4 regions of the Ottowia oryzae genome follow, and region 4 is predicted to be linked to each of the others. Evidence: predicted binding sites of a transcription regulator. Region 4 holds the regulator's gene; each other region holds the start of a gene.
The links. The regulator sigma-54, encoded in region 4, starts transcription at its own class of promoters, with help from an activator protein. The targets are predictions, from matches to a motif close to TGGCANGNAANCTGCTTT.
Positions count from the first base shown of each region.

Region 1: a site for sigma-54 is predicted at 1,493-1,510, ahead of nirB (nitrite reductase large subunit NirB). Genes of this name have one in related genera too.
Region 2: a site for sigma-54 is predicted at 1,965-1,982, ahead of C6570_RS08760 (arsenate reductase (azurin) small subunit). Genes of this name have one in related genera too.
Region 3: a site for sigma-54 is predicted at 1,460-1,477, ahead of C6570_RS03225 (methanol/ethanol family PQQ-dependent dehydrogenase). Genes of this name have one in related genera too.

Region 1 covers NZ_CP027666.1:3,013,248-3,016,575, forward strand. Annotated here, with positions in the region: gene nirB (nitrite reductase large subunit NirB) at 1-1,361, opposite strand, end outside; gene C6570_RS13765 (nitrate regulatory protein) at 1,713-3,014, opposite strand; gene cobA (uroporphyrinogen-III C-methyltransferase) at 3,011-3,328, opposite strand, start outside.
Region 2 covers NZ_CP027666.1:1,881,665-1,884,992, reverse strand. Annotated here, with positions in the region: gene C6570_RS08770 (sensor histidine kinase) at 1-630, opposite strand, end outside; gene C6570_RS08765 (PhnD/SsuA/transferrin family substrate-binding protein) at 1,002-1,850, opposite strand; gene C6570_RS08760 (arsenate reductase (azurin) small subunit) at 2,020-2,553, shown strand; gene C6570_RS08755 (arsenate reductase (azurin) large subunit) at 2,566-3,328, shown strand, end outside.
Region 3 covers NZ_CP027666.1:681,041-684,368, forward strand. Annotated here, with positions in the region: gene C6570_RS03215 (sigma-54-dependent Fis family transcriptional regulator) at 1-711, shown strand, start outside; gene C6570_RS03220 (cytochrome b) at 746-1,333, shown strand; gene C6570_RS03225 (methanol/ethanol family PQQ-dependent dehydrogenase) at 1,521-3,328, shown strand, end outside.
Region 4 covers NZ_CP027666.1:1,128,503-1,131,830, forward strand. Annotated here, with positions in the region: partial or broken gene C6570_RS18370 (GAF domain-containing protein) at 1-971, opposite strand, end outside; gene rpoN (RNA polymerase factor sigma-54) at 1,154-2,734, opposite strand; gene lptB (LPS export ABC transporter ATP-binding protein) at 2,731-3,328, opposite strand, start outside.

The DNA.
Region 1 (3,328 bases), 1.9 Mb from region 4:
TTCAGCTCGGCGATGGTGGTGGCGCCCTCGCCCACGGCGGCACACACCTGCGCCTTGCTGACGTTGTTGCACGAACAAAGCTGAGCGCTGTCGGGCAGCGCATCAACGCCGAGGCCCGGCTTGGCCTGCCCGTCGCTGGCCGGCAGGATCAGGAACTCAGGCTGCGCAGGCAACGCGATGCCGTTGGCAACCATTTGCTGAAGCGTGCCGTACTCGTCGGCGTTCCCGACCAGCACCGCGCCCAGCAGTTGCAGGCCGTCCTGGCTGATAACGAGCTTCTTGTAGATCTGCTGAAGCTCGTTCGCATACACGAACTTGCGACTGCCCGGCGTAGCGCCGTGGGCGTCGCCCACGCTGGCCACCTCCACGCCCATGAGCTTGAGCTTGGTGCTCATATCGGTGCCGGAAAAACTGGCCTCGCCATCGCCCAGAATGTGCCCCGCCGCCACACGCGCCATCTCGTAGCCGGGGGCAACCAGCCCGAACAACTTGTCCTTCCAGGAAGCGCATTCGCCAATCGCATACACCGAACGATCCGAGCTGCGACAGTGGTCGTCAATCGCCACGCCGCCGCGCGGGCCGATCGCCAACACGCTCTGGCGCGCCAGCTCATCGCGCGGGCGGATACCGGCTGAAAAAACGACCATATCGGTCTCGAGCCAGATGCCATCGTCGAACACGAGCCGGTGGCGCGCCGTCATGCCATCGGTGATTTCCACCATGTTGCGGCTGGTGTGTACCTGAACGCCCAGCGCCTCAATCTTGGCGCGCAGCACCTCCCCGCCACCGTCGTCCACCTGAGCGGCCATCAACCGTTTGGAGAATTCCACGACGTGCGTGGTCAGCTTCATGTCGCGCAGCGCTTTGGCGCATTCCAACCCGAGCAATCCCCCGCCGATCACGACGCCGCTTTGCGCATATCGGCCCGCCGCCAGCATGCCCTCCAGGTCTTCGATGGTTCGGTAGACGAAGCAACCGTCCCGGTCGCGCCCCTGTACGGCGGGAACGAACGGCACTGAGCCAGTGGCCAGAACCAGCCGGTCGTAGCTCATCATCTCGCCATCGGCGAGCCTGAGCTGATGGATGCGTCGATCAATCTGCTGCACACGTGCGTTGAGCCGCAGAGACAAGCCAGGTCGGTCGTAGAAGCCTGGCTCGACGAGGGACAGTTCGTCTGCCGTGGTGCCAGCGAAGAAGCTCGACAAATGCACTCGGTCGTACGCTGGCCGGGGCTCTTCGCCGAGCACCGTGATCTGCAGGCAGGCAGCAACCAGATCAGGCGTGCGCCGCACCATCTCTTGCACAAAGCAATGGCCCACCATGCCATTGCCTACGACGACGACGCGGGTTGTATCAGGCATCAAAGCACTCCTTGTTCAGCCAAACGCAAACGGCGTCCATCGCCCTGGCGAGCTGCGCGGTGCGCATTCGCTGGGCAATGGACGCCGTTGTCCAAGAGGCCTTGCAGGTGGCAAAGCCTAGTAGCCTATGACCTGCAATTGGCGTGCCAGGCATTCAAAGCGTAAATGACACCGATCGGGCGATCCATGCACCCAACCCGTGCTCGACCTGCGACATCTTGGTGCGTTGAGGCTAGATGTTTTGCACGGACGCTGCCCGTGGAGGCTTTGCGATCCACCCGACGCACTTCGGCAGGTGCGGATCGGCCGCTTCGCGGTGCAAATTCGGGCAGCGGTGAGCAAGCGCCACGATCATCCAGCCGGAGACTCGGACGCAAGAATGCGATCGGCCACCTCAAGCAGCGTGAGGCCGTTGTTCATAGCGGTGCGCTGCAAGCGTTCTTGCGCTGCGGGCTCGCTGAGCTGGTAGTGGGTGACCAACCACCATTTGGCTTGCTCAATGCGTCGGCGCTCATGGCGGGCGCGCCGCGCTTCCGACAACCTCAAGTCCGCTTCGTGCAACCTGGCGCCTTGCTCCAGCAACAAGTCCAGGACGGAACGGGCCATCGTGTCGCCAATGGCGTCGCCAGTGACGACCGCATCCATCGGCCGACCGACCAAGGTGTACACAAGGGATTGGCGCATGACACTCGTCATGGCTTTTGCGCTTTGACCCTCTGTCGCATGGCGGTCGCTGTCATCGGTGAGCTGGGACAAAGCACGCTCGTTCTCCGCGACCCGGTCACGGCAACAGTCGGCCAACTCTGTCGTCAGGACCTGTTCTAGCCCGTGAAGGGCGTCAATGCGGGCGGTACAAACATCGAACCAGGGCTGGGCCAGCTGAGGACTGATAGCAGCATCCGGCGTCGCGGCCAGATCGCGCAGACGTTGAAGCGCCAGTTCACCCGCTCTCAGCGCTTCCCAGCCAGCGCGCAGACCTGCGGAAGCGTGCTGCAGAAACAGCTCGAAGCTGCGGGCCTGACCGCGCGCCAGGCTGGCCATCTGCGTGCGCCGTTCAGCGTTGAAGCTGCCTCGCGCAAATCCCGCGACGCCAACGGCGCGTTCTTGCCCGCACAGTTCTTTGGCCTGCATGAAGTTGAGCAGTGCCACAAGCACCCGCGTGATGTGGGGATCGGAGGGCCCATCCAGTGCCTCAATGACCACGCCGAGCCAGCAGCCAATAACACTGCTGTAGGCCAAGGTGGCGTCTTCGGCCTGCATGGCTCCCGCGACCAAGGATGCTCGAAGTGCCGCCAGACCATCCATCGCGTGCAGCGCGTGGGCCACGGCGTGAAGCCAGCGCGTGCGGCGCTGCAGTAGCCTTTCGCCGTTGAGCTCGCTCGTGAGCCGTTCGCTCAATGAACGCTGCGCCCGCACGGTCAGAGCGGTTTGACCCAGCCAGTGCGTTCGTTGTTCTTCGGTCGTTTGCCCGACCAGCAGGGCCGCTCGGCCGCGCTCTTTCTGCAGCTCGTGGATCAACTGGCCCACTTGAGCAACCAGTTCACTGGTTTGCGCCAGCTCGTGCATGCCTTGCAGTTCACGCCGCCGCGCGGCCAGCGCAAAGCGCAGTGTCAACTCACCGTCGGCATGTTCTGGCCGTGTCGGCGCGTTCATCCCAGGGTTCCAGTGCGTTTAGACGCGCCGGCCAAGGGCACCAGCGCCTCAGCCATGCCCACCACTTGCCCCACCACCAAAATGGCGGGGCTGCGCAAGCCAAAATCGCGCGCATCCGCCAGCATGTGGGCCAGCGTGGACAGTCGATGGCGCTGCTGGGCCAGACTGGCGTTCTCAACCATCGCCACAGGCGTGCTGGGCTCCATACCTGCGCGCAAAAGTGAGTCCTGCGTCTGTGCCATCGTCGACACGCCCATGTAAATCACCAGCGTCGTACCGCTGTGCGCCAACGCAGGCCAGTTCGGTGTGTCGCC
Region 2 (3,328 bases), 750 kb from region 4:
GTCCCTGTCTTCAATTCGCGCTTGAGGCAGGAGTGCCGAGACAGTGACGCGAATTTGGTGCAATCCGCGCTGGAGGAGATCGACCGAGCGACGGCGAGTTGCTTCGGAATCCCCATGGACCTTCAATGTCTGAACAGCGTTGATCAATCCTCCCAACGGGTTGTTGATTTCATGCGCGACGGCCGCTGTCATGCGACCGACCGCAGCCAACCTTTCAGACGACAGTGCTCGCCGCTGGGCTTGTTGCCTCTCCCGCAGTTCTGCAATCAATCGGCGCACTGCCGAATAGATGCGCGCCAGTTCCGGGTCGGCATTGGAAGACAGTTCGGATTCAATCTGCGTGGATGGATCTTGGCCGATACGTGAAATTGCCCGTGCCAGTTCGCGAATCGGCCTTGTCATGCGTCTTCCCGCGATCCATCCAAGAGGAGCAAGGAAGAGTACGGAAAGTGCCGCGCCGAGTGCAGCAGACTTTCCGAGCGTTGCCCAGTCAGGCTCGAACGCGGCCCGCTCCACGGCAACAAGGGAGTAGCCCATCTTGGCGCCGTCCTCACTCAGGACGGGATTCACCAAAGCAACGCCACCGTCGGGCAGATCCACCTTGCTCGGTCCTTTCAGGTGTTCAATCAAATTGAATGGAACTCCTGGAACGGGCGCGCTAGTTGGGAACCGGCTTGGGTCTGACGACGCGAGCGTGTGCGCGTCTGCGCCGAGGATGGCTGCATTCGAATGACCTTCCGCCGCTGCCGGTAGGAGGCCTGCAATGTCACGCAGGAGAACGAACGCTCGCCAAGTGTCGTTCGACAGGAGGTACGGCTTGGCTTGACCAGACAGCAACACGGACGCGCGAGAAATGGCAGCTTCAATCTCGGATCGGGCTGTTGCGGCAGCACTTCTCGCAGCCACCACCGTGACAAGCAATGCAGTCAGAAGCACGGCCAACGATAGTCCCAGAGGAATCTGGAGGCGATACGGCAGTCGGAACCACATGGCGGTTTCGCCTAGCTCGGTACGCCCGAGTTGGGTGTCTGCGAGGCCATCTGACGAATCGAGTCGTAGAGTGCGGGCGATCCGTCTACGAAGCCCGATAGGTTCAGACTGTCGAGCAGTCCCTGCCCCGTCGGATCTTTCGACATTTCGATCAATGCATTCCTCAGAGGCTCCACGGAGGCAGGGCTGACAAGGCTTGGCGTTACAAACGGTGGAAACCCACAGGGCGTAGAGCGCCATACAACCTCGGTCTGCAGGGCGCCTTGCATTCCCAGTTTCAGCATCGTGTCCCAGATGTACCCATCTATCGCACCCGCATCGGCAAGGCGTGCCGCTACCGCATCGGCGACGTTGCGATGCCCATACGCAAAAAACTGACCGCGCAAGTCGGTTGAAGCAACGCCGGCCGCCGCCATTTGTGCTTGCGCCACCAGCCACCCAGAGTTCGACAGCGGATCCGAATACGCGAGAACTTTGCCGCGCAGGTCTGACCAGCTCTGGGGCGTTGTTGTCCCACGTGGACGGATCAAATAGGCTTGATACTGAGGCATCCCGCGATACAGCGGTACCGCCAAAAGCCTCAAAGAAGATTGATACCGAACGAAGGGGTAACCGCATATCCAGGCCGATTCCACCTGACCGGCGGACATCAGTTCCATCACGGCGCGGTACTGATCTCGAACCACGAAAGAGACGCTGGTCTGCGTCCGGTCCGATAGATATGCGGCCCAACGAGTCAGGAATGCTGTCTGATCCGACAGCATCACCGCAGTCACGCCAATGCGCAAGCGACGCGAGGGTTGTGCACTAAGCCCTGTCCCGTAGGCAGCGCTCCCTGCGATGAACAGTCGCCGTTTCATGTCGGCCTCGGTAGGTTACGAGATTGGAACATTAACGCGACCGTGACGTTACTAAATCCGGACATACCCGGAGGTGGCCGCGCGTAACCTGTTGATTTTCATAGCCCGCTGGACGGGCATGGATCCTGCATTCCCACTCGTGTCCAAAGACGACTACTAGGAGACACGTATGGAAAATCAGAAACTCAGTCGCCGCATCTTCCTCAAGACCAGCGGTGGCACGGCAGTCGCGTCCATGGGCGCCGCCAGCGCCGCATTGATGCCGTCGACGGCACAAGCCCAGGCTGCCTCGCCCGCTGGAACAACCACGTTGCCGTATCCCAAGGCCAACGTCGGCAAGGCAGGCGGCATGCCGGTCAACAAGGTCGTCAGCTTCACCTACCCCGACTCATCCTCACCGTGCGTGGCCCTACGGATGGGCGCACCTGTCCATGGTGGGGTTGGGCCCAACAAGGACATCGTGGCATTCAGCGCGATGTGTACGCACATGGGCTGCCCAGTGGCGTACGAAGAAGCCACCAAGACCCTGAAGTGCGGCTGCCACTTTTCGATCTTCGATCCCGAGAACGGCGGACAAATGGTTTGCGGGCAGGCGACCGAGGATCTTCCGCGCGTGATGCTGAACTACGACGCGGCCACCGACACAGTCAGCGCAATCGGGATGGATGGGTTGATCTATGGCCGTCAGGCCAATGTCCTTTAAGGAGATCTTGCCATGAGCAGCACCATCAACGACCGAATCGCGCTCCCACCGACTGACGCCCAGAAGTCCAACATGACATGCCACTTCTGCATCGTGGGATGTGGCTATCACGTCTACAAGTGGGATTCCAACCGCGAAGGTGGACGAGCCGCATCGCAAAACGCCTTGGGCGTGGATTTCACCCAGCAAGTGCCGCCGCTGCAGGTCACGCTCACGCGGGCCATGACAAATACGATCACCGATCGAGCCGGCAAGCGCTGGAACATCATGATCGTCCCCGACAAGGAGTGCGTGGTGAACTCGGGGCTGTCGTCGACGCGCGGCGGAAAAATGGCGTCATACATGTACGCACACGACGGCATCGGCCGCGAGCGACTCAAGACCCCCCGCATTTTCCGGGGCGATCAGTGGCTCGACACCAGTTGGGAGAACGCGCTTGCGATCTATGCGGGCCTGACCAAGAAAATTCTCGACAACGATGGGCCAAGCGGTCTGTTCTATGACTGCTTTGACCATGGGGGGGCTGGCGGCGGATTCGAGAACACCTGGGGTACCGGAAAACTGATGTTCTCGGCGCTAAAGACGCCAATGGTCCGCATACACAACCGACCAGCCTACAACTCGGAGTGCCACGCCACGCGCGAGATGGGTGTTGGCGAACTGAACAACAGCTATGAAGACGCGCAGTTGGCAGACTGCATCATGGCCATTGGGTGCAACTCATACGAAACGCAGACCAACTACTTCTTGAACCACTGGCTGCCCAACCTCAATG
Region 3 (3,328 bases), 450 kb from region 4:
GGCGGCACATTGTTCCTCGATGAAATCGGTGACATGCCAAGGCATCTTCAGGCACGGCTGCTGCGCGTTTTGCAGGAACGCAAGGTCAGCCCCCTGGGCGCGCGAAAGGATGTTGAGGTGGATGTCACGGTGGTTTGCGCGACCCACAAGAACATCAGGGAAATGATCTCCCGCGGTGAGTTTCGAGAGGATCTTTACTATCGCCTCAATGGCCTGGTGGTGCGGCTGCCTGCATTGCGCGAGCGCACCGACTTTGAAGTCGTGGTGAAGAAAGTCCTGAAATCGCTTTGCGAGGGCGAGCCGCACATCACCATCTCTTCGGACGTGATGACATTGCTGGCCAGCTACCACTGGCCAGGCAACCTGCGCCAGTTGCATAACCTGCTTCGCACGGCCGTTGTCATGGTGGACACCGATGGTGTGATCGATGCGGAGCACCTGCCGGACGATTTTCTCGAAGAGCTGAGCATCGCCAACAACGCCCCGTTGGCTGTTGAGGCCAGCGTGATCGCTTCTGCGCCCGTCGCCATTGCGAACTCTGAAGAAGTGTTCACCGACGGCGTGCGTCTGCAGGACGTCACCCTGAATACGATGGCACAGATGTTGCGCATTCACAGGGGCAATGTGTCGGCGGCAGCCAAGGCGCTTGGGGTGTCACGAAACACCATCTACCGCAAGAAGAACCTGCTTCCTCCCGACCTGCTGAACTGAGGCTCGGCAGCGCTGCGCAACTCCCGCACAGGGCATGCGCACGCTGCTGCGCTGCATGACACAAGTCCATGGAGACGCCGAGATGAAAGTACCCGCGCCCGTTTCACATCGCTACGACCGGTTTTCGGTAGGGCTGCATTGGCTCATGGCCGTGATGCTGCTGGCCCAGCTTGTGCTGGGCATCTGGATGACCGGCCTGCCCAAGGACGCTGGCGGAGTCCGGGCCGCCTGGTTCAATCTGCACAAATCCATCGGCATGTTGCTCGGGATGTTGGTGCTCGTTCGGCTTGCCTGGGCGGTCCTGCGCCCCCGTGTCATTGAATTTCCCCTGCCGCGCACGCAACACGCGCTGGCCATTGCCAATCACCGATTGCTGTACCTGCTGATGCTGATGGCGCCGGTTTCGGGCTTCTTGGGTTCGATGTATTCGGGCTACCCCATTCGATTCTTCGGCATGAAACTGCCCCAGCTGGCCGAGCGCTGGGACTCTGCCAAGGCGTTCTTCAGCATCATGCATGAGGTCTCGGTCTACGCCATGCTGGTTCTCATCGCGGCCCATGTGCTGGCCTTCGCGTACCACCAGGTCGTCTTGAAGGACGGGCTCATTCGCCGCATGCGATGACATAGGCTGCGGCGCTCAGGACATTGCGCCGCGGTGCTCCGTATTTGAACAGCTCGCGCGCCACACTCCGCTCCACATTTGAACGGGAGCGCCGGTTCAAAGCAGCGGAGCCTGCCTGCCAGGCGATGGCATGTGTTTTGCAGATGTTGGATGGCCATCATCTACAACCACACGAGGAGCAAACCACATGTCCACATCGGCCTTCCGCCCCATGCGTTTGAACACGCTGTGTCTGGCGATTGCAGCCACCGTCAGTCTTCCCGCGTTCGCGGTCAAGCCAGTGACCTGGGAAGACATTGCAAACGACGCCAAGACCACCGAAGACGTGCTGTCCTATGGATTAGGGCTGACGGCCCAACGCTACAGCCCGCTGAAGACGCTGAACCCCAAGAACGTGGCAGGCCTTGTTCCGGCGTGGAGCTACTCCTTTGGCGGAGAGAAGCAGCGCGGCCAGGAGGCACAGGCGCTCGTGCACGACTGTGTGGTGTATGTGACAGCCTCCTACTCGCGCTTCGTGGCGATCGACGCGCGCACCGGCAAGCGCCTCTGGACCTATGAGCACCGACTGCCGGAGGATATCCGGCCGTGCTGCGACGTGGTCAATCGCGGACCTGCGATCTACGGCGACAAGGTGTATTTCGGTACGCTCGATGCGCGCGTGATCGCTTTGGACCGCGCGACCGGCAAAGTCGTGTGGAACGAGAAGTTCGGCGACCACAAGGTGGGCTACACCATGACCGGTGCGCCCTTCATCATCAAGGACAAGCAGACCGGCAAGGTGCTGCTGGTGCATGGATCGTCTGGCGACGAATTCGGTGTGGTGGGCTATCTCTACGCGCGAGACCCCGACACCGGCAAGGAGATCTGGGCACGACCACTGGTGGAAGGCCATGTGGGTCGATTGAACGGTCAGCCCAGCACGCCTACAGGCGATCCCAAGGCGCCGACCTGGCCGAACGACCCCAATTCCCCCACCGGCAAGGCGGAGGCCTGGAGCCAGGGGGGCGGTGCGCCGTGGCAAACACCGTCGTTCGACGTGGAGACCAACACCATCATCGTGGGTACCGGCAACCCAGCGCCTTGGAACACCTGGAAGCGCACGGCCAAGGGTGACGACCCGCGCAACTGGCCCAGCCTGTACACCTCGGGTCAGGCCTACATCGATCCGACGACTGGCGACCTCAAGGGGTTCTTCTCGCATACGCCCAACGACGCCTGGGATTTCTCCGGCAACAACTCCGTGCTCCTGTTCGATTACAAGGACAAGACGACCGGCAAGACTGTCAAGGCATCTGCCCACGCCGACCGCAATGGCTTTTTCTTCGTGACCGACCGCGAGAAACTCGCCAAAGCCGACGGTGGTCATCCTTGGAAGCAGAACGCCATCATCAATGCCTGGCCCTTCGTGGACGGCATCACCTGGGCCTCGGGCTTTGACCTCAAGACCGGCCTTCCCAATGAGAAGGGCAATCGTCCGCCCGAGCCCAAGGAAGGTCAGGAGAAGGGCGACAGCGTCTTCGTTTCGCCACCGTTCCTTGGCGGCACCAACTGGATGCCGATGAGCTATAGCCCCGACACCGGTTTGTTCTACATCCCGGCCAATCACTGGGCCATGGACTACTGGTCCGAGCAGATCACGTACAAGGCGGGCGCAGCGTACTTGGGTCAGGGCTTTCGCATCAAGAAGCTGTACGACGACCATGTCGGCATCCTGCGCGCCATCAATCCGCAGACCGGCAAGATCGCATGGGAACACAAAGAGCAGTTTCCGCTGTGGGCCGGCACGCTCACTACCGGCGGCGGCCTTTTGTTCACCGGGACATCTGACGGTTACGTGAAAGCCTTCGATGCCAAGAACGGGAAGGAGCTGTGGAAGTTTCAGACCGGATCGGGCGTGGTTTCCGTTCCGATCACGTGGCAGATGGATGGCGAGCAGTATGTGGGCATCCAGTCGGGCTACGGCGGCGCGGTGCCACTCTGGGGCGGCGACATGGC
Region 4 (3,328 bases):
GCGCCCTGAAGTTGCGCCAGCAAATTGCCGCGAAGGCGCTCGTGCGTCAACTCGCGTGCAGCGCGGTCCTTGTCCAGTTGGTATTGCAACTGGGTAGACAGCAGCTCGCCCAGCACGGCGCAGCTGGCGCGCACGGGGTAGGGCACCTGCACCGCCGCGCGGTGATGGCAGGCGAGGATGCCCCACAGATCGCCGTCCACGATCAAGGGCACGCACATGGACGCACTGATCCCGCTGTCATGCAGGTAATGGGCATGAAAGTCCGGCACGCTGCGCAGTGCGGACAGTGTCATATCCAGCGGAGCTTCGTGACCGGGCGCAGCTTCGAGCGGCACCGGCGCACTGTCAGCATCCGGAACGTGCCGCGCCGGATTCAGGCTGAACAAGCGACGCGCTTCAACCGGTATGTGGGCTTCTGGAAAGCGCTGACCCAGGCGCGGCGGCCAGTCTGTGGCGCTGCTGGCCTCGGCCACCACCTGGCTGCTGCCGTCTCGCTTGAAATGGTAGGCCAGCACGCGGTCAAAACCCAGCATGGCGCGCAGGGCCCGCGTGCCTTCGTCCAGCAAACCCTGTACGTTGGTCTGTTGGCGCAAGCGGCGCACCACCTGATGCAAGGTTGGGCCGGGATCAAGGTCTTGCCTAGGGTGGGGGCTGGGTTCCAGCTCGACCAGCGTGCCCCATTTCTGCCGCCGGACAAGGCAGTCAAACTGCCGCCCGTTCAGGGCGACGCGGTGATGATCGGCCAACGCAGAATCTTCGCCGCCAGCTTTTGCGGCAACCAGGCTGGCGCCGCTCAGCCCAAACTGTTCGGGCAGCGCGCGGCCGAGCGAGGGCGCCTCGTGGCCCAGCAGCTTGGCCGCATTGGCACTCAGGTGCGTCACAACGCCAAAGCCATCCAACGCGATCAGCACGCCGTGGGCTTGAATCGCGCCAGGCGTGTGAAGTTGGGATTGAGGTTTGAGCAGCGCCACCGGTGGTCCTTGGTCAGATCGTGCGCTGGCGGCCAGGCGTGAGGCGCCGTGGCTGGCCGCACGTCCGATGCAAACGCGTAGGGGAATTCCTACACGCGACCCAGTGTATCGGTGTGCGCGACGCGCGCTCTGCCACGAGGCATAGCCGTGACAGGCGGTCGACGACGGCGCCTGGCGGCGCGTCAGGCAGAAGCCTTGCGCAGCCCGGCCACGGGTATGCGCAAGCCCTCGCGGTACTTGGCTACCGTGCGGCGCGCGCAGTCGATGCCCTGGGCTTTCAGCAGCTCGGCCAGCTGGTTGTCGGACAGCGGCTTGGCCGTGTTCTCGGCATCGATCAGTTGCTTGATCAGCGCCCGCACGGCGGTGCTGGACGCGTTGCCGCCCGATTCGGTGGCCAGCGCCGAGCCGAAGAAATACTTCAGCTCGAACGTGCCGCGCGGCGTGGCCATGTACTTGGCGGTGGTCACGCGCGAGATGGTGGATTCGTGCACGCCCAGCTCGTCGGCCAGGTCGCGTTGCACCATGGGCCGCATGGCCAGCTCACCGTGGATGAAGAAGCTCTTTTGCCGTTCGACGATGGCTTGCGACACGCGCAGGATGGTGTCAAAGCGCTGCTGGATGTTCTTGATGAACCAGCGGGCCTCTTGCAGCCGCTGCGCCAGCGCCTGGTGGTTTTCGCCGCCTTTGCCGCCGCGCAGTGCGCTGGCGTACACGTCGTGCACGCGCAGGCGCGGCATCACATCTGGGTTCAGCTGCACGCGAAAGCGCTGCTGCGCACCGCTGCCGCGCACGCTGACGATCACGTCGGGCACCACCACGTTGCGCTCCACGTCGGCAAAGCGGCGCCCCGGCTTGGGCTCCAGCGTGGCGATCAGCTGCATGCCCTGGCGCACCTGCGCTTCGGGCAGGCCCGTCAGCGCGGCCAGGCGCTTGGCGTCGCGCTTGGCCAGCAGCTCGATTGCCCCGTGCTGGGCGCAAATGGCCTCGGCCGCCCCGACGCGGGCCAGCTCGTCGGGCTCGCCCGCGCAGGCTGCGCGCAGATCGCGCAGCTGCAGCGACAGGCATTCGGCCAGGTTGCGGGTGCCCACGCCGGCCGGCTCCAGCGACTGCAGCAGTTTTAGCGCCATGGTGAAGCGGTGCACCAGCTCTTCCATCTGCTCGATATCGTCGTCGTCGTCGATCAGCGTGGCGGCCAGCTGCGCAAGGGAATCTTCCAGGTAGCCGTCTTCGTTCAGCGACTCGATCAGAAAGCGCAGCGCGGCCGAATCCTCGGGCGACAGGCGAAGGGCCAGCGCCTGCTGATGCAGGTGTGCGGTCAGGCTTTCCTGGGCGCCCGTGCGTTCGCCGGCGTCCAGCTCGTCGTCGCCCGCAGCCTGCTGTCCCCGCGCCGGGGCGTCGCCACCCCATTCGCCGTCGTCGGCGCTGACGTCCACGCTGCCATCGCCGTCCCAGCCTTCGTGCAGTAGGGATTCAGAGTCCAACGGGCCTTCAGCGCCCGCGCCATCAGCGCTGGCAGCTTCAAATTCTGTAGCATTCTCGCTGACCCGGTCGCCCTCGCTGGTGCGCGTGTCGGCACGCGACAGGCCGAATTCCTCGCGCGGGGCGCCGTCTTCCTCGCGCTCCAGAAAAGGGTTGTCGTCCAGCATCTGCTCCACCTCGCTGGACAGCTCCAGTGTGGACAACTGCAGCAGCCGGATCGACTGCTGCAGCTGAGGGGTGAGCGCAAGGTGCTGCGAAACCCGCAGCGACAGACCGGGCTTCACAGGCGGAAATTCTCTCCCAGGTACACGCGGCGCACCTGTGGGTCCTCGACGATGTGCGCGGGCGTGCCGGTGGCCAGCACCCGCCCTTCGCTGATGATGACGGCGTGGTCGCAAATGCCCAGGGTTTCACGCACATTGTGATCGGTGATCAGCACGCCAATGCCGCGCGCCTTCAGGAATTCGATGATGCGCTGGATCTCGATGACGGCGATGGGGTCAATGCCTGCGAACGGCTCGTCCAGCAGGATGAAGCGCGGCTGAGTGGCCAGGGCGCGAGCAATCTCGACGCGGCGGCGCTCGCCGCCCGACAGCGCCGGCGCCGGGGAATCGCGCAGGTCGTTGACGTGCAGCTGCTCCAGCAACTCGGTCAGGCGCCGCTCGATCTCGTCGCGGCTCAGCGCGCGGCCGTCGGGGCCGACCTGCAGCTCCAGCACGGCGCGCACGTTCTCGGCCACCGTGAGCTTGCGAAAGATCGATGCTTCCTGCGGCAGGTAAGACAAGCCCAGGCGCGACCGACGGTGGATCGGCATGTCTTCAATCGACCGCCCGTCGATGCTGATGGTGCCGGCGTCGGCGCGCACCAGGCCGACGATC